One region of the Streptomyces sp. NPDC051217 genome, then DNA from elsewhere that is predicted to be linked to it. Evidence: riboswitches for the same ligand, from Rfam matches in the RefSeq annotation. Region 1 holds a riboswitch; the other holds the start of a gene.
The links. Region 1 has a riboswitch for glycine ahead of gcvP (aminomethyl-transferring glycine dehydrogenase). Riboswitches for the same ligand answer to the same signal wherever they lie in the genome.
Positions count from the first base shown of each region.

Region 2: it holds a riboswitch for glycine, as region 1 does, so the genes downstream of both, gcvT (glycine cleavage system aminomethyltransferase GcvT) here and gcvP (aminomethyl-transferring glycine dehydrogenase) in region 1, are expected to answer to the same signal.

Region 1 covers NZ_JBITEV010000019.1:4,142-13,986, forward strand. The annotation lists gene ACIBBB_RS31460 (DUF881 domain-containing protein) at 1-272, shown strand, start outside; gene ACIBBB_RS31465 (small basic family protein) at 269-601, shown strand; gene ACIBBB_RS31470 (DUF881 domain-containing protein) at 607-1,413, shown strand; gene ACIBBB_RS31475 (FHA domain-containing protein) at 1,499-2,413, shown strand; gene ACIBBB_RS31480 (MerR family transcriptional regulator) at 2,431-3,183, shown strand; gene ACIBBB_RS31485 (bifunctional nuclease family protein) at 3,237-3,710, shown strand; gene ACIBBB_RS31490 (MerR family transcriptional regulator) at 3,897-4,463, shown strand; gene ACIBBB_RS31495 (DNA polymerase IV) at 4,520-5,926, shown strand; gene ACIBBB_RS31500 (PRC-barrel domain-containing protein) at 5,923-6,330, opposite strand; glycine riboswitch at 6,443-6,540, shown strand; gene gcvP (aminomethyl-transferring glycine dehydrogenase) at 6,719-9,604, shown strand; gene ACIBBB_RS31510 (DUF5999 family protein) at 9,743-9,845, opposite strand, start outside.
Region 2 covers NZ_JBITEV010000009.1:87,635-97,479, reverse strand. The annotation lists gene ACIBBB_RS21075 (ABC transporter permease) at 1-858, opposite strand, end outside; gene ACIBBB_RS21070 (ABC transporter substrate-binding protein) at 966-2,720, opposite strand; gene ACIBBB_RS21065 (ABC transporter permease) at 2,815-3,813, opposite strand; gene ACIBBB_RS21060 (enhanced serine sensitivity protein SseB C-terminal domain-containing protein) at 4,264-5,058, opposite strand; gene ACIBBB_RS21055 (enhanced serine sensitivity protein SseB) at 5,191-5,940, opposite strand; gene ACIBBB_RS21050 (AAA family ATPase) at 6,086-6,760, opposite strand; glycine riboswitch at 6,963-7,060, shown strand; gene gcvT (glycine cleavage system aminomethyltransferase GcvT) at 7,221-8,387, shown strand; gene gcvH (glycine cleavage system protein GcvH) at 8,478-8,855, shown strand; gene glyA (serine hydroxymethyltransferase) at 8,872-9,845, shown strand, end outside.

The sequences.
Region 1 (9,845 bases):
TGGTCGACAACAAGCCGCTGGTGCCCCCGTACACGGTGCTGGCCGTGGGGGACGGGAAGAACCTCAGCACAGCGTTCCAGGACAGTGCCGACGGCCAGTACCTGCACTCGTTGCAGGAGAACTTCGGTGTCCGCACCAGCATTTCCGCTCAGGAGACGGTACGTCTTCCTGCCGCGCCGAGCCTGATCGTACGTACAGCAGAGCCGAAGGCCGCCGACCCGGGGAAGGGCGACGGAGGGGCCACGGCAGAAACAGGGAAGGGCACATCGTGATCGCGGTACTTGGCCTCGTCGTGGGAGTCGTGGTCGGACTGTTGGTTCGACCCGAAGTGCCGGCGGTGGTCGAGCCCTATCTGCCGATCGCCGTCGTCGCCGCTCTCGACGCCGTCTTCGGGGGGCTCCGGGCCATGCTCGACGGGATCTTCGTCGACAAGGTGTTCGTGGTGTCGTTCCTGTCGAACGTGGTGGTGGCCGCGCTCATCGTCTTCCTCGGCGACAAGCTCGGTGTGGGCGCGCAGTTGTCCACCGGTGTGGTCGTCGTGTTCGGTATCCGGATCTTCTCCAACGCTGCCGCGATCCGCCGGCACGTGTTCCGGGCGTGAGGCCGATGAACAGCGAAGAGCCTCCGCGGAACCCAGGGCCCTCGCAGACTCCGCCGGGCTCGCAGACATCGCAGTCACCCGAGCCGCGGCAGCAGGTTACGGGCCGTCAGCGGCTGGCCGCCGGCCTCTGGCCGCCGCGCGTCACCCGGGCCCAACTCATCGTCGCCCTACTGCTGTTCGTGCTGGGGCTGGGGCTGGCCATTCAGGTCCGGTCGACCAACGACGACAGTGCCCTGCGCGGTGCGCGCCAGGAAGACCTCGTACGGATCCTGGACGAGCTCGACGGCCGCACCGAGCGGCTGGAGGACGAGAAGCAGCGGCTGGACGACCAGCAGACGGAGCTGGAGACCAGCTCCGACCAGGCCGAGGAGGCCCGTAAGCAGACGCGGGAGAAGGAGCAGCAGCTCGGCATCCTGGCCGGTACGGTCGCCGCCCGGGGCCCCGGGATCACGCTGACCGTCCAGGACGCCGGCGGCACCGTCGACTCCGGCATGCTGCTCGACGCGATCCAGGAGCTGCGGGCGGCCGGCGCCGAGGCGATCCAGGTGAACGGGGTCCGGGTCGTCGCCGCGACATATTTCTCCGGTAGTGACGGTGACATCGAGGTGGACGGGAAGCAGATCAGTGCGCCGTACCGTTTCAAGGTGATCGGCAAACCGCAGGATCTGGAGCCCGCGCTCAACATCCCCGGAGGTGTGGTGCAGACATTGGAAAGAGAGCAGGCCACGGCCACAGTGGCGGCGTCGGAGGAGATCGTCGTGGACGCCTTGCGACCGGCGCAGCGGCCTGACTACGCTCGGTCGTCGTCGTAGTGGGGCGGGGGCGCATGCGGACACGGGGACCAGGGCAGAAGGTTCCGGGGGGTCGGCGCACATTCCGCATGGTGCGTGGTGGAAACTGTCTGATGGTTACGGACGTTGTGAAGATGTCCGAGTCGGCAGGTGTGTTCATTCAGGGTTCGTCCTGCCCCACGGGCGGGTCTGTTCAGGTCAAGGGGAATCGCCCGTGAAGTTGTTTGGGAAGTTGTTCGGCAGGAGTGCACGCGAGGACGGCGGTAACGCCCGCCATCGCGCACCGCGCCATGGCCAGGAAGAGGAGCGGGGCGGCGAGCGCCCGCTCTTCCGCGATGAGGTCGGCGGCCCCGGAGGGGACAATCCGGGCGGTCGCGGCGCGTCGTCTGTTGACCCCGCGAGTTCTGGCGGCATAGGTTTCGGTGGACCATCAACCTCAAGTACGGGTGGAGGGTTCCCCCCCGCTCAGGAGGGTCCGTCCATGTCGGCCTTGCCGGTTTGTACGAGGTGCGGGCACCGCAACACCCAGGACAGTCGGTTCTGCTCCAACTGTGGTGCGCCGTTGAGGGCGGGGGCTCCCGCGGAGCGCCCTTCGGAGACGACCTCCACCATCTCCATCTCGGGTCTTGAGGCGTACGAGGCGGAAGCGACCGGTCAGACGGCCGTCCCCTCGCTCTCGCCGGAGGCGCAGGCCGCGGTGGACGCGCTGCCCATCGGCTCCGCGCTTCTGGTCGTACGTCGCGGTCCGAATTCGGGCAGCCGGTTCCTGCTGGACGGCGATCTGACGACGGCCGGAAGGCACCCGCAGAGCGACATCTTCCTCGACGACGTCACCGTGTCCCGGCGGCACGTCGAGTTCCGCAGGAGCCCGGAAGGTCACTTCACGGTCTCAGACGTCGGCAGTCTCAACGGCACGTATGTCAACCGGGAGCGCATCGACTCCGTCGCGGTGTCGAACGGGGACGAGGTCCAGATCGGCAAGTACCGGCTGGTCTTCTACGCGAGCCAGCGGGGCGTGTGACCCCTCAGGGAAGGTCCATGCCGCGACCTCCGACGGGCGGTGCCGGCCACGGCACCGCCCCCACGGGTGAACCACTGGCCAGCATCGGCATGGTGCTGAACCAGCTCAGGGACGAGTTCCCCGAGGTCACCATCTCCAAGATCCGCTTCCTGGAGTCCGAAGGCCTCGTCGAGCCCCGGCGGACCCCCTCCGGGTACCGGAAGTTCAGCCCCGAGGACGTCGAGCGCCTCGCCCAGGTCCTGCGCATGCAGCGGGACCACTATCTGCCCCTCAAGGTCATCAGGGAGCATCTCGACGCCGTCGCGCGAGGTGAACGGCTCCCACTGCCCGCAGGTGCCTCCCAGGGGCCTCAGCGGGAGCTCCTCGGCTCCGCGTGGGACGTGGACCCCGCGCAGCCCACCGCCCCCAAGATCGGCCGTGCCGAGCTGCTGGCGGCCACCGAGGCGGCCGAGAGCGAGCTGGACGAGTGGGAGGCGTACGGCCTCGTCGCACCGATGGCGGACGGCGGGTACGACTCCGAAGCCGTTACCGTGGCGAAACTTGTCGCCGAACTCGGAAGATTCGGTCTGGAACCACGGCATCTTCGAGCCGTGAAAGCCGCCGCCGACCGTGAGGCCGGACTGGTCGAGCAGGTTGTCGCGCCCCTGCGCCGACACCGCAATCCGCAGACCAGGGCCCATGCCGAGGCCGCCACGAGAGAGCTGGCGGCGCTCTCCGTACGGCTGCACGCGGCACTGGTTCAGACGGCTCTCGGAGTCCGTCTTACCTGATCTTGGGGGAGTCCGACTACCCAAACCGACCGGGCACGTCCTAGGGTTGCAATGTGAACGAGCTCGACGTCGTGGGTGTCCGGGTGGAAATGCCCTCCAACCAACCGATCGTGCTCCTGCGTGAAGTGGGAGGCGACCGGTACCTTCCCATCTGGATCGGGCCTGGGGAAGCTACCGCTATTGCCTTCGCCCAACAGGGCATGGCACCGGCCCGACCACTGACTCATGACCTCTTCAAGGATGTCCTTGAGGCAGTGGGCCAAGAACTCACGCAGGTGCGCATCACCGACCTGCGCGAAGGAGTCTTCTACGCGGAGCTGGTCTTCGCGAGCGGTGTCGAGGTGAGTGCGAGGCCGTCCGACGCCATAGCTCTCGCTCTGCGCACCGGCACGCCCATCTACGGCAGTGACGGGGTGCTGGACGATGCGGGCATCGCGATCCCCGATGAGCAGGAGGACGAGGTGGAGAAGTTCCGTGAATTCCTCGACCAGATCTCTCCGGAGGATTTCGGGACCAACAGCCAGTGAGCGGTGAACGGTCGACGACCGTCATACCGGACTCCGTCCGCGCATTCGGCCAGCCGTTCCCGGTGACGGCCCATGGCAAACCACTCTCAGGGTGATTATCACTCGGCGTGCCCAGCGTGGCGATCGTTGACGCACCCGGGGGCACTGCCTACCGTCGACGGGGCAGGGTCAAGGACGGAGGTCGGTGTGAGCAGCAGCGGCGACGGTACGGCGAACGGCCCGTACCCGCTTCACGGCAGTACGTCCGACCCCACGACCGACACGGTCGGCTACCGGGGACCGACCGCGTGCGCGGCGGCGGGCATCACCTACCGCCAGTTGGACTACTGGGCGCGCACCGGGCTGGTCGAGCCGAGTGTGCGCCCCGCCAGGGGATCGGGCACTCAGCGGCTCTACAGCCTGCGCGACGTCGTCTTCCTGAAGATCGTCAAGCGCTTCCTGGACACGGGTGTCGCCCTCCAGAACATCCGGACGGCCGTCCAGCATCTACGCGGGCGGCAGGCGCGGGACCTGGAGCGCATGACGCTGATGAGCGACGGTGCGACGGTCTACGAGTGTGCGTCGCCGGACGAGGTCGTGGATCTCCTTCAAGGCGGTCAGGGCATCTTCGGGATCGCCGTCGGGGTGGTCTGGCGGGACGTCGAAGCGGCGCTGTCGCAGCTGCACGGCGAGCGCGTCGACACCGGCGAGACCCTGATCGGCCACAATCCCGCCGACGAACTCGCCCGACGGCGCCGCGACCGGGCCGTCTGAGGCAGGGGCTCCCCGGTCCCGGGCGATTGTCAGTGGCGTAGGGGAGCATCGGTCGGGTGAGACCCGCACCGACCATCCTGCATCTGGACATGGATGCCTTCTTCGCCGCGGCCGAGCAGGCCGCGAAGCCGAGCCTGCGCGGAAAGCCGGTGGTCGTCGGGGGTCTCGGTCCGCGCGGGGTCGTCTCCACGGCGTCGTACGAGGCGAGGCGGTTCGGGATCCACTCGGCCATGCCGATGGCCCAGGCGAGACGGCTCGCGCCGAACGCCGCGTATCTGGTGCCGCGCTTCGCCCTCTACCGCACGGTCAGCGAGCAGGTCATGGAGCTGCTCGGCCGACTGTCACCGCTGGTGGAGCCGCTGAGCCTGGACGAGGCGTTCGTCGACCTGGAGGCGGGTGGCTCGGCGTCCGACTCGGCGTCGGCGCGCGCGACGGGCGAGCGGCTGCGGCGGGACATCCGGGACGTGACCGGGCTGACGGGCTCGGTCGGGCTCGCCGGGTCCAAGATGCTGGCGAAGATCGCCTCCGAGCAGGCCAAGCCCGACGGTCTGGTGCTCATCGAGCCGGGCACGGAGCGTGAGCTGCTGGGGCCGATGACCGTACGGACGCTGCCCGGGGTCGGGCCGGCCACCGGTGAGCATCTGCGCCGGGCGGGGATGATGACCATCGCCGATCTGGCGGAGGCCGGGGAGGACGAGCTCGTACGGCTGGTGGGGAAGGCGCACGGCACGTCGCTGTACCGGATGGCGTCCGGGCACGACGACCGGCCGGTGGTGGCCGAGCGTGAGACCAAGTCCGTCTCCGTCGAGGACACCTTCGATGTCGATCTTCACGACCGGCTGCGGGTGAGGACCGAGGTGGACCGGCTGGCGGAGCGGTGTGTGCGGCGGCTGCGGGAGTCCCGGCACTCGGGCCGGACGATCGTCCTGAAGGTGCGGCGGTACGACTTCTCGACGCTCACCCGCTCCGAGACGCTCCGCGGGCCCACCGACGACCCTGTGGTGGTGCGTGAGGCCGCGGGGAGGCTGCTGGAGTCCCTGGACACCACCGGAGGGGTGCGGCTGCTGGGGGTCGGGGTGACGGGGCTGACCGACTACACGCAGGAGGACCTGTTCGCCCAGGCGGCGGCGGAGGCGGCGAGTGCCGCGGGTCCCGCGCACGAACCGGACGCCGCGGCGGCGGACGAGCCCGAGCCGCTGTCGCCGGCGCCCGGCGCGGACGCGGGCGCGGGCGCGTCCGCGGAGGCCGTCACCGAGCGGCACTGGCCGGCGGGGCACGACGTGCGCCATGCCGAGTTCGGCGCGGGGTGGGTGCAGGGAAGCGGGGTGGGGCGGGTCACCGTACGGTTCGAGGAGCCCACATCGGCGGTGCCGGGGCGGGTGCGCACGTTCCGTACGGACGATCCCGACCTGGAGCTCTCGGAGCCACTGCCCCTGGTCGCGGCACCACCGGACACGCCTTAGGGCGTGTCCCGGTCGCCGGGACGGGTGGTGTCGTCGCGGCCCGCCACGCGGCCGAAGTCGCGGTCGGCCGGGCGTTCCGGGGCCGCGGGCTCCGGCAGGGCCAGTTGGTAGTGGTGGTAGAGCTGGATCTCCTGGTCGGGGGAGAGATGGCGGCCGACCCCGAAGTCCGGGGCGTCCTTGATCAGGCCCCGCTCGTACGGGATGTGCAGGGACTCGTCGCGGTAGGTGCTGGGGGCCAGGGGCACGAACGCGTCCCGGCTGAACAGACCGGTCCGTACCGCCGCCCACTCCGGCACACCGGTCGCATCGTCCAGATACACCTCGTCGACGGTGCCGATCTTGTGCCCGTCGCGGTCGTACGCCTTGCGGCCGATCAGGCTGCGCGGATCGATGTCGGTCTGCACGGTCCCTCCAACTGGTCGCATATGCTCCCTCACTCTAAGAAAGGACACATTTGGGTTATCGGCCACTCGAAGACCCTGGCAGGAACTCGCTGGTAGGCTGGTCGGTGGCTGTGGACCCCATGCGGGAGAGCCGTCCGGTGAGACTGCCGGAGGCGCCGAAGGAGCAAATCCTCCCCGGAAACTCTCAGGCCCCCGTACCGCATGGACGAGGTCACTCTGGAAAGCAGAGCAGGTGTCGGACGGCATCCGCTCTCACCGACGGTGAAAGTCGGCCCGCTTCGCGGCGGACCGGTGAAACTCTCAGGTTGATGTGACAGAGGGGGAGGCCGTCCGGGCACCTGTGTATCGGTGCCCCTCGCAGGTCGCGCCAGACCAGGAGGCCTCCCGTATGACAGCCCATCGCACACCGCTCTCGCAGCTGGAGCGAGGAATCCCGTTCGAGCAGCGCCATGTCGGCCCCGACACCGCCGCGCAGGCGAAGATGCTCGCGCAGGTCGGCTACGGCTCGCTCGACGAACTGACCGCCGCCGCGGTGCCCGACGTGATCAAGAGCGCCGAGGCCCTGCGGCTGCCCGCCGCGCGGACCGAGGCCGAGGTGCTCGCCGAGCTGCGGTCCCTCGCGGAGCGCAACCAGGTCCTCGCGCCGATGATCGGCCTCGGCTACTACGGCACGTTCACACCGCCGGTGATCCTCCGCAACGTGATGGAGAATCCGGCCTGGTACACCGCGTACACGCCGTACCAGCCCGAGATCTCCCAGGGCCGTCTTGAGGCGCTGCTCAACTTCCAGACCGTGGTGGCCGATCTGACCGGCCTGCCGACGTCGGGTGCCTCCCTGCTGGACGAGGGCACGGCCGCCGCCGAGGCCATGGCGCTCGCCCGGCGTGTCGGCAAGGTGAAGGAAGGCGTCTTCCTGGTCGACGCCGACGCCCTGCCGCAGACCGTCGCGGTGATCCGCACCCGGGCCGAACCGGCCGGCGTCGACGTCCTCGTCGCCGACCTGGCCGACGGGATCCCCGCCGAGGCCGCCGAGCGCGGGGTCTTCGGTGTACTCGTGCAGTACCCGGGCGCGTCGGGAGCCGTACGGGACATCAAGCCCGTCATCGAGCGGGCGCACGAACTCGGCGCCGTCGTCACCGTCGCCGCCGACCTGCTGGCGCTCACACTGCTCACCTCACCCGGTGAGCTCGGCGCGGACATCGCCGTCGGCACCACCCAGCGGTTCGGCGTCCCCATGGGCTTCGGCGGACCGCACGCCGGATACATGGCCGTACGCGAGAAGTTCGCCCGCAACCTGCCCGGACGGCTCGTCGGGGTCTCCGTGGACGCCGACGGGAACAAGGCGTACCGGCTGGCGCTCCAGACCCGCGAGCAGCACATCCGGCGCGAGAAGGCCACCAGCAACATCTGCACCGCGCAGGTGCTGCTCGCCGTGATGGCCGGGATGTACGCGGTCTACCACGGCCCCGACGGGCTGCGCGCCATCGCCGAACGCACCCACCGCTACGCGACCGTCCTCGCCGAGGGCCTGCGCGCGGGCGGCGTCGAGATCGTGCACAAGGCGTACTTCGACACGCTGACCGTACGGGTGCCGGGCCGCGCCGCCGAGGTCGTGGCCGCCGCCCGCGAGGGCGGGGTCAACCTCCATCTCGTCGACGCCGACCATGTCTCGCTCGCCTGCGACGAGACGACCGGGCGCGCCCAACTCGCTTCCGTATGGACCGCCTTCGGCGTCACCGGCGACATCGAGGCTCTGGACGCCGCCTCCGGCGACGCGCTGCCGGAGACCCTGCTGCGTACGGACGACTACCTCACGCACCCGGTCTTCCACCAGTACCGCTCCGAGACCGCGATGCTGCGCTACCTGCGCAGGCTCGCAGACCGTGACTACGCGCTGGACCGCGGCATGATCCCCCTCGGCTCCTGCACCATGAAGCTCAACGCCACCACCGAGATGGAGCCGGTGACCTGGCCGGAGTTCGCCGCGCTGCACCCCTTCGCGCCGGCCGACCAGGCGCAGGGCTATCTCACGCTCATCCGTGAGCTGGAGGAGCGTCTGGCGGAGGTCACCGGCTACGACGCGGTGTCCCTCCAGCCCAACGCCGGTTCCCAGGGCGAACTCGCCGGGCTGCTGGCCGTACGGGCGTACCACCGCGCCAACGGCGACACCGGCCGCACCGTCTGCCTCATCCCGTCCTCCGCGCACGGCACGAACGCCGCGAGCGCGGTCATGGCCGGTATGAGGGTCGTCGTCGTGAAGACCCGCGAGGACGGTGACGTCGACGTCGACGACCTGCACGCCAAGATCGAGCGGCACGGCGACGAACTGGCCGTCCTGATGGTCACCTACCCGTCCACGCACGGTGTGTTCGAGGAGCACATCAGCGACATCTGCGCGGCCGTGCACGACGCGGGCGGTCAGGTGTACGTCGACGGCGCGAACCTCAACGCGCTGGTGGGGCTGGCGAAGCCGGGCCGGTTCGGCTCGGACGTGTCGCACCTGAACCTGCACAAGACCTTCTGCATCCCGCACGGCGGCGGCGGCCCCGGTGTCGGCCCGGTCGGCGTACGCGCCCACCTCGCCCCGTACCTGCCCAACCACCCGCTCCAGCCCGCCGCCGGCCCCGAGACGGGCGTCGGACCGATCTCGGCGGCCCCCTGGGGCTCCGCGGGGATACTCCCGATCTCCTGGGCCTACGTCCGGCTGATGGGTGGTGAGGGCCTCAAGCGCGCCACGCAGGTCGCCGTGCTGGCCGCGAACTACATCGCCAAGCGGCTTGAGCCGCACTTCCCGGTTCTGTACACGGGTCCGCACGGGCTGGTGGCACACGAGTGCATCGTGGATCTGCGTCCGCTGTCGAAGTCGACCGGCGTCAGCGTCGACGACATCGCCAAGCGGCTCATCGACTACGGGTTCCACGCGCCCACGATGTCGTTCCCGGTGGCCGGCACGCTGATGATCGAGCCCACCGAGAGCGAGGACCTCGCCGAACTCGACCGGTTCTGCGAGACGATGATCGCGATCCGCGCCGAGATCGAGAAGGTCGCGTCGGGGCACTGGCCGGCGGACGACAATCCGCTGCGCAACGCCCCGCACACGGCCGCCGCGCTGGGCGGGGAGTGGGAGCACGCGTACAGCCGTCAGGAGGCGGTCTTCCCGGCCGGGGTCTCGGCGGCCGACAAGTACTGGCCTCCGGTCCGCCGGATCGACGGTGCGTTCGGTGACCGCAATCTCGTGTGTTCGTGCCCGCCGCTGGACGAGTACGACAACTGACGGACGGCGCGCGGCCGTCGGGCGTGCGATGCGCGGACGGACGGCGTACGCGGCTCGCTCGGGGCAGCCGGGCGACGCACATGCGTCGGGGCCGGTTCGGAGTGAATTCTCCGGGCCGGCCCCCTTTTACGGACGGCTTCAGGCTGCCGTCATCACCTGCTCGCTCCCGGACGGCCGGTGCGGAGCGATGATCTGGCCGTCGGGCAGCAGCTCCCCGGTGTCCTCGAAGAGCAGGACGCCG
Region 2 (9,845 bases), on a different contig from region 1:
GAGGGAGAAGACCTGTTCGGTGATGACGGCGCCGCCGAGCAGCAGGCCGAAGTCCATACCGAAGATCGTGACGATGGGCGTCAGCGCGGACCGCAGTCCGTGCTTGGCGACGACCGTGCTCTCCCGCAGACCCTTGGCCCGCGCCGTACGGATGTAGTCCTCCCCCATCACTTCCAGCATGCCGGCCCGGGTGAGCCTGGCGTACAGGGCGGAGTAGAGGAAGGCGAGGCTGCACCAGGGGATGATCAGGTTCCAGGCCCAGTCCGCCGGATTGTCCGCGAACGGGACGTAGTTGACGCCCTCCGACCACAGGGGCCACTGGACGGTGAAGAGGGCCAGACCGAGCATGCCGGTGAAGAAGATCGGCAGCGAGACACCGGCCAGGGCCAGCGTCATGGCGAAGCGGTCGAAGATCGAGCCCCGCTTGAGCGCCGACAGGACACCGATGGCGACACCGGAGATCAGCCAGATCACCGCGGCACCGATGGCCAGGGAGAACGTGATCGGCACCCGGTCCATCAGCTCGGGCCACACCTCGACGTGCGTCTTGAAGGAGTAGCCGAAGCAGGGCGCGTTGCACATGGACGGGTCCGGGCCGAAGTTGTACTCGGCGCCGACGAAGATGCCCTTGATGAAGTCGAAGTACTGGGTGTAGAGGGGCTGGTCGAGCCCCAGATTCGCCTTGACGGCGGCGATCGAGTCGGGGTTGGCGTCCTTACCGACGTACTGGACTGCCAGCTGGTCGATCGTCTGCCCACCGAGCCGTGGAACAAGGAAGAAGATCGCGAAGGTGACTGCGCTGACCACCAGCAACAGCATTACCGCGGCGATCACGCGTCGGATGATGTACGCAGTCACAGCCGATCGGCGCCGGGTCCGCCGGCCGGGGGTGACCCGGCCGGCGGACCCGAAGCCTTCACCTGCCTTTCAGGCATTTCGGGGGGTTGGGAAGCTCTACCGCTGGATTAGGTGGTGGAGCCGATCAGCAGGTAGTCGTACATACCGAGGTACGCCTGGGTCACGGTGACATTGGTCGCCGAGTCCGGGCGGTACAGCAGGTTCTTGCGGTAGATCAGCGGCACGGCCGAGGCGTTCTCCATGACGAGCTTGTCGACCTCGCCCCACGCCTTGGTGCGGGCGGCGGCGTCGGTCTGCGCGATACCGTCCGACAGCGCCTTGTTGATCTTCGGGTCGTCCAGCTCCATCAGGTTGTTGCCGCCCGAGGGCTTGATGGCGGAGCCGTTCACGATCTGGTCGAGGAAGCCGAAGCCGGTCGGCCAGTCGGCGCCCCACGCCATCATCATCATGCCGAGGTCGTGCTCGTGCACGTAGCTGGGGACACCGGCGAAGTTACCGAAGTACTTGCCCGACGGGTACTGCTTGATCTCCGCCTCGATGCCGACCTTCTTCAGCGAGGCCTGGATGGCGGTCGCCATCTGCACCTCGTCGGGACGGTCGGAGCGGGCCGTCAGGTTGGTCTTGAAGCCGTTCGGCTGACCGCAGTCCGCGAGCGCGGCCTTGGCCTTCGCGACGTCGCCCTTGTTGCCCTCGGTCTGGTACAGGTCGAACTTCTGGTACCCGTTGACCGTCGGCGGGAGCAGCGTGCTCGCCACGTCGCCCTTGGTGTCGCCACCGAGCGCGGCCTGGACGGACGCCTTGTCGATCGCGTAGTGGACGGCCTTGCGGCAGTCCGCGTTGTCGAAGGGCTTCACCTTCGTCGACAGCGCGAGGTACGAGGTGGCGCCGGCGTACGAGTTGTCCGTCTTCGCCTTCTCGCTCGACTTGGTGAGGACCTTGGGCTGGGTCTTCGTCTGAAGACCGGTGCCGGCGGCGTCCACCGTGATGTTGTCGCTCATCAGGTGCTGGTCGACCGTGGTCGGGTTGACCTTGAACTTGATGGTGATCTTGTCGGCGAGCGCCGGGCGGATCGGGTCGGTGGCCTTGTCCCAGTGCGGGTTGCGCACGAGGGTCGCGCTGCGGCCCTCGTTGTACGACTCGAACTTGTAGGGGCCCGACGACGAGATCTGCTTGACGTACTCGGCGCCCTTGTCCTTCGCCTGCGGCACGGGGGCCGTCTGCGAGAAGGTCGCCAGGTAGTCGAAGTCGGCGAACGGCTTGTTGAGCTTGAAGACGATCGTCTGGTCGTCCGGGGTCTCGATGGACTTCAGACCCTCGGCGGACTTGTCCTTGTACGGACCCTTGTACTTCTCGCCGCCCAGAAGGTAGGCCTTGAAGTACGTGGGACCGTGCGAGAGGGCCTCGGGCGCGAAGTTGCTGCGCTCGATGGCGTACTTGACGTCCTTGGACGTGACCGGGCTGCCGTCGTCGAACTTGACGCCCTTACGGAGCTTGTACGTCCACGTCTTGGCGTCCGCGCTCGGCTCACCCAGCGACTCGGCGAGGTCGGGAACGACCTCCAGGCCTTCCTCGCCGGCGGCCGGCTTGAAGGTGGTGAGCGTACGGCCGTACAGGCGCGAGAAGTTCTGCACCCAGCCGTAGTAGGTGTTGCCCGGGTCGAGGGAGTCCGGCACGTCCGAGTGCTCGAAGGTGACGGTGCCCCCCTTCTTGTCGGACTTGTTGACGACGGACGTCAGTCCGGCGTCGACTCCGGCGCCTTCGCTCTTGTTGTTGTCCTTGCTGTCCGAGCCGCCGCACGCCGACGCGCCGAGCGCCAGCACGATGGCTGTCGCCAGGACAGCTGTCGCTTTCTTGGTCTTCATCCTGAGGAAAGCCCCTCTATCAATGGATACGGCACGGAGCTCAAGGTCGGCCGCTGTGGATGGTGCTGGGTGGTACCGGGTGATGCAGGGGGGACTACTTGCTGCGGGGGTCGAGTGCGTCACGCAGCCCGTCACCCAGCAGATTGAATGCCAGCACGGTGATGAAGATCGCCATGCCGGGCACGAACATGTAGTGCAGATCGACCTCGTACAGGTCCACCGCGGTGGTGAGCATGCCGCCCCACGATGCTTGCGGCGGGGCGATGCCCACTCCGAGGAAGCTCAGACCGGCCTCGAAGAGGATGTTTGTGGGGATCAGGAGCGTCGAGTAGACGAGGATCGGCGCCACGAGGTTCGGCAGCAGTTCCCTGAAGAGGATGAAGGGCCCTCGGGCCCCCAGACTTCGGGACGCGTCGACGAACTCACGCCGTCGCAGGCTCATGGTCTGCGCGCGCACGATCCGGCCCATGTAGGGCCAGTTGAAGAAGCCGATCACGAAGATCAGCACACCGATCCGCAGGGGCAGTCCGCTGAGTCCGAAGGCGCCGTCCTGGAGGGCGGCCGAGATCGAGATCGCGAAGAGCAGCAGCGGGAAGGCGAGGAAGGTGTCCATCAGCCGGCTGACGATCGCGTCGACCCAGCCTCCGTAGTAGCCGGCGATGACGCCGAGCAGGGTGCCGATGGCCACGGAGAGCAGCGTGGCTCCGGCGGCGACGAGGAGCGAGACCCAGGAGCCCTCGATGATGCGGGCGAGGAGGTCACGGCCGAGACCGGGCTCCACACCGAGCGGGTGGTCCCAGCTCATGCCGCCCCAGGCGCCCTTGGGGGCCAGCAGCTCCGGGTCGACCAGGTCCTGGTTCAGGGCGTTGGGGTCGAGATCGAAGAGTGCCTGGATGGGCTTGGCAAGGACAGCGAGCAGGACCAGCAGGATGACAACGATGCCGCCGGCCACGGCGGCCTTGTCGCGCTTGAAGCGCGTCCAGGCTATTCGACCGAGCGAACGCCCCTCTATCTGGCTCTGCTTGGCGCCCGTGAGCACTGCCTCCGGCTGCACTTCGGCAGCCGACTTGGTGGTCTCGATCGGTGCGGTCACAACGTCTTCGACCCCTCCTGGCCGGCGGTCGCCGGCCCGTACCCGCCGTTGTAACGGCCTGTCTCGCATCAGTTGGCGCACACATCGGTGCTGGTGTCGCGGAAGCGTCCCGTCAAGGGCTTCCCGTGGAGCGATGCCGGGCTGCTCGCACAAGGGACCGACGGTCCCCGCTGCGGGGAGTCTTCATGGCCGAAGTGATCACCCGCCAGTGGTCAAGGGGAATGTTTGCTCAAACGTGATGGAGTCAGACACCTACCGTTATCCGGACGTTGTGATCGCCTCAGCGGAACGGCCGACCGTTTTCGCTATGTTTCGGTACGGCTCGCGACGTCCGTAGTCCGTACGGTACGCCTGTCGTACCGGCCGGTACGGCGCGGGGCGCAGGCGTTACCGGCTCGGCGGCCGGCGGGGGCGGGGCGGTGCGGGGATCTGCCGCCGGTCGGCGGCTGGTCAGTAGGCGCGTGGCGCGGCCGGCGGGTAGCCGTAGCCGGACGCGGCCTGGGGCGCCCCGTGGGCCTCCCGGTCGTAGAACGGCCGGGAGTTGGCCCGCAGCCACATCGTGACCGGGTCGTACTCGTCGGACATCGCGACGGTGGAGACCGGCAGCCCCTCGGGGACCGCACCGATCGACTGCTGCATCATCGCGCGCACGGCGTCGACGGACGCCGGACTCGTGTCGTACAGATCCAGCCCGATCGTGAGATATGGGGCACCCAGTGCCGGGTGGACCCATGCGCGGCGCAACGACCGTACGGCGGGGGTGCGGTGGGCGTTCTGCGTGAGCAGCGCGTAGAACTGCGGGATCTCGACGGCCGGTTCGGAGAGCCGCAGCGGGCCCGCGGGCATCCGGTCGAGGCCGGTGGCGATCCGGCGCAGGTCGAGCCAGGGGATGCCGACGCCGCCGCCGGGCGCGTGCGGGTTCAGCCAGATCCCCCAGCGTTCGGGGTAGAGGGCGCGGGCGATGTCGCGGCCGGTGACGACCTCGTGCGCGCGGTTCCAGCCACTGACGGAGAGCTCCTGGGCGGAGGTGACGCAGGGCGCGTAGCCAAGGCCGTCGACCTCCATGTTCCCGTACTGGGCGTCGGGCGAGCCCGCACGGCCGTGCCAGAGCAGCATCCACACCTGACCCGCCGAGCCGTCCGCGAGTGCCTGGAGCAGCGCCTCGTAGGCGTCGTAGCGTCCTGGCGTCACCTGGCGCATCATGTGCTCGACCTGCCCGGCCGCCGCGGTGCCTGACGCGCTCACTCTTGGTCCCGCCCCTCGTCGATCCACCATTTGGACCGGCCTCCCCCGCTTCGGGCCCGTGCCGGCCAGGCCATCAAACCAGCTTAGTCCGGCGGGTCATGGCCGGATCCGGGGCACGGGCCGCACGGCGTGTTACGCGGGCGGGACGGCCGTCCGCTGGTAGAAGGGCCGCACCCGCGCCACCATCCACGTTCCTACCGGATCCTGGGTGGCGTCCAGCAGTACGAGATTGACCGGCCAGCCGACCTGGACCCGGCCGAGCGCCCTGCCGAGCGCGTCCATGGGCGCGTTGCGTTCGGCGGCCTCCCAGGAGGAGAGCTGGACGCCGATGAAGAGCACCGGGGGTTCGCCCTCGATGCTCGCGAGGCCCCGGCGCGCGGTGAGGACGACGCCGGACGCCTCGAACTCCTCGGCGGCCGCCGTCAGGAAGTCGACGGGGTCCTCCTGCCAGTCGGGCTCGAAGAGCCGCACCCGGCCGCCGCTCGCGGGCCCGTCCAGCGGCGTACGGCCCACCCGGCACAGCTCGGCGACGGCGAGCGGCGGCAGCGGCGCGCCGACCATGCCGCCGGGGTTCACGGCGATACCGAGCTGCGGGGGCAGGCCGCGCGCGAACTCACGGGCCGGGGCGACCGTGAAGGGCATATGGGCCCCGACGCACTGGAGGAACTGCTGCTCGGAGCTGAAGACCGGGACGTACGGCGCGCCCTCGATCTCCAGGGTGGGCAGATCGAGTCCGGGGCTGTCCGGTCCGCCGCCGTTGGGGAGCGGCACCCAGAGTTGGCTGCGGCCGAGGACCTCGACCAGCCGCCCGCCCGCCGCCGTGTTCCCGAGCGACGCGGCGAGCACCTCTTCCAACTCGTTGCCCGGCCATGCTGTGTTCACTGACTCTCCCGTATCGCCCCGTACGACTTCCCCGCCCCCGCGTACCCCGGAAGACCCTAACCCTGCGGGGTCGCTGCCGTTGTGGCCCTGCGCGGGCCCGGCCGGCCGGGCGCCGGTGGCCGGATCCGACCGGCGCGCGCCCCGCTCATGCCCCCCGGAAGTCGATCCCCACCAGCGCGCCCGCCGCGTCACGGTCCAGCAGGACCGCCGAGACACAGCCCGCCGGGAGGCGGCCCGACTCCGCGCCCGTGACCAGGCGGGACACCGCGCGGCGGTGGCGGGCGAAGGCGTAGCCCGACACACCGCGGCCGCGTTCGCGCTGGCCGGCGCGGGCCGTCTTCGGCGTGACGTCCAGCAGGACGAGATGGAGCCGTCTGCCGCGCCGCCGCGCCTCGCGGGCCAGCCAGCGGCGTACCCACGCCTGGGTGCCGCAGTCGTGCACCACGACGCTCGCGCCGGAGCGCAGCGCCCGCCGCAGCCCCGCGTAGTGCGCGAGGCGCACCAGCGGCCGGTAGACCGCGTACGGCAGCCGCGCGGGCAGCCGGCGTGCCCAGCGGTCGCGGGTGTCCTGCGAGTCGATCCCCCGGCCCGCCGCGGCACGGCCGATCAGCGTGGACTTCCCGCTGCCCGGCAGCCCGGAGACGACGACCACGTCGCCGTCGCCGAACGTCAGGCGCCGGGGCCCCCGGCTGCTCCGTTCGCGCAGGTCCCGGACGACCGGCGGGACCGCCGCCAAGGTCCGGCGGGGGACGGCTGCCGGCTGGGCGGGCACCCCCGCGGTCGTCGCGTACGCGCCTGCACGGGACCGCTGCAACGTCATCGCCCTCCCCCTGTGGGGTCCATCGCCCTGGTCGATGTTCCCTGCCCTTGAAGTGTAAAGAATGGGTAATACGGCACAAGCGTTTTGCTGATCACGGCCCTGTCGGCCCGTCCGATCGGCCGGACGGACGCCCTCGCCGCCCTCCCTCCCCGGGGAGACCGGCGCGTGCGATGATGTGCGCGCCAACTCCATAACGGCCGTTCGAATCCGCGCGGGAGAGTCCTGGTCACCGTGGGTGCCAGGCGCCGAAGGAGCAAGTCCCTCCCTTGAATCTCTCAGGCCCAGTACCGCGCGGACGAGGCAGATCTGAAAAGCGAATCGCCGTCAGGCGCTTCCACCCAAGGTGCAAGTCACGACCTCCGTATGCGTACGTGTACGTACACGTCGTGGTGAACCTCTCAGGTTCCGATGACAGATGGGGAGGATTGTCCTCTCTGTCATGCCCCTGGGAGCCACACCTATGAGCAATACGTCTCACACCCCCGCCCCCGACGCGGCGGCTGGTCCCGACGGCCCGCGCCACACCGCGCTCGACGCCGTGCACCGCGCGCTGGGCGCCACGATGACCGACTTCGCGGGCTGGGACATGCCGCTGCGGTACGCCAGCGAGCGCGAGGAGCACCTCGCCGTCCGTACGAAGGCCGGGCTCTTCGACCTCTCCCACATGGGTGAGATCACCGTCACCGGCCCACAGGCGGCCGAGGCGCTGGACTACGCGCTGGTCGGCAATATCGGCTCGGTCGCCGTGGGCCGCGCCCGCTACACCATGATCTGCCAGGAGGACGGCGGCATCCTGGACGACCTGATCGTGTACCGCCTCGACAGCCACGGGTCACCCGAATTCATGGTCGTCGCGAACGCCTCCAACGCGCAGGTGGTGCTCGACGAGCTGACGGGCCGCGCCGCGGACTTCGACGTCGAGGTGCGGGACGACCGCGACGCGTACGCGCTCCTCGCCGTCCAGGGCCCCGAGTCGCCCGGCATCCTCGCCCCGCTCACCGACGCCGATCTGAACGGGCTCAAGTACTACGCCGGGCTGCCCGGCACCGTCGCGGGCGTGCCCGCGCTGATCGCCCGCACCGGCTACACGGGTGAGGACGGCTTCGAGCTGTTCGTGGAGCCCCGGCACGCGGAAGGGCTGTGGCAGGCGCTGACGGCCGCGGGCGCGTCCGCCGGACTCGTACCGGCCGGGCTCTCCTGCCGCGACACCCTGCGCATGGAGGCCGGGATGCCGCTGTACGGGCAGGAGCTCAACACCGGTCTCACGCCCTTCGACGCGGGCCTGGGCAGGGTCGTCAAGTTCGAGAAGGAGGGTTACTTCGTGGGCCGTACGGCGCTGGAGGCCGCCGCCGAGCGGGCCGAGAGCGCGCCGCCGCGCAAGCTGGTGGGGCTCGTCGCCGAGGGCCGCCGGGTGCCGCGCGCCGGATATCCGGTCGTGGCCGAAGGACAGGTGGTGGGCCACGTCACCTCGGGCGCGCCGTCGCCGACGCTGGGCCGGCCGATCGCGATGGCCTACGTGGACGCGTCGCACGCCGCGGCGGGCACGGCGGGTGTCGGGGTCGACATCCGCGGCTCGATCGAGCCGTACGAGGTCGTCGCGCTGCCCTTCTACAAGCGACAGAAGTAGCGCCCGGCACCCGCGAGGTGCCGGGCCGGTATCTCACTGGGCAAGACACGTGTTCACCACCACTCCCCCGCGTACAGGAGAATTCACGCCATGAGCAACCCCCAGCAGCTGCGCTACAGCAAGGAGCACGAGTGGCTGTCGACCGCCGAGGACGGCGTGTCGACGGTCGGCATCACGGAGTTCGCGGCGAACGCCCTCGGCGACGTCGTGTTCGCCCAGCTCCCCGCGGTCGGTGACACGGTGACCGCGGGCGAGACCTGCGGCGAGCTGGAGTCGACCAAGTCGGTCAGCGACCTGTACTCCCCCGTGACGGGTGAGGTCACCGAGGCGAACCAGGACGTCGTGGACGACCCCTCGCTGGTGAACTCCGCGCCCTTCGAGGGCGGCTGGCTGTTCAAGGTACGCGTCGCGGAGGAGCCGAAGGACCTGCTCTCCGCCGACGAGTACACCGAATTCTCCGGCAACTGAGACCCCAGGGACTGTGATGTCTTCGAAGTCGCTCCTCAACTCCTCACTCCACGAGCTCGACCCGGACGTCGCCGCCGCCGTCGACTCCGAACTCCACCGACAGCAGTCGACGCTCGAAATGATCGCGTCGGAGAACTTCGCTCCGGTCGCCGTCATGGAGGCCCAGGGCTCCGTCCTGACCAACAAGTACGCCGAGGGTTACCCGGGCCGCCGCTACTACGGCGGCTGTGAGTACGTCGACGTGATCGAGAACATCGCGATCGACCGGGTGAAGGCGCTCTTCGGCGCCGAGCACGCCAATGTGCAGCCGCACTCCGGCGCGCAGGCCAACGCCGCGGCGATGTTCGCGCTGCTGAAGCCCGGCGACACGATCATGGGCCTGAACCTGGCCCACGGCGGTCACCTGACGCACGGCATGAAGATCAACTTCTCCGGCAAGCTCTACAACGTGGTCGCCTACCACGTCGACGAGGAGAGCGGCCAGGTCGACATGGCCGAGGTCGAGCGCCTGGCGAAGGAGTCGCGCCCCAAGCTCATCGTGGCCGGCTGGTCCGCGTACCCGCGTCAGCTCGACTTCGCCGCGTTCCGCCGGATCGCCGACGAGGTCGACGCGTACCTGATGGTCGACATGGCGCACTTCGCCGGTCTGGTCGCGGCCGGGCTGCACCCGAACCCGGTGCCGCACGCGCACGTCGTCACCACGACCACGCACAAGACCCTGGGCGGCCCTCGTGGCGGCGTGATCCTCTCCACCCAGGAGCTGGCCAAGAAGATCAACTCCGCGGTCTTCCCGGGTCAGCAGGGCGGCCCGCTGGAGCATGTCATCGCGGCGAAGGCGGTCTCCTTCAAGATCGCGGCGACCGAGGAGTTCAAGGAGCGCCAGCAGCTCACGCTGGACGGCGCGCGCATCCTCGCCGAGCGGCTGGTCCAGGACGACGTCACCGAGGTCGGCGTCTCGGTCCTGTCGGGCGGTACGGACGTGCATCTGGT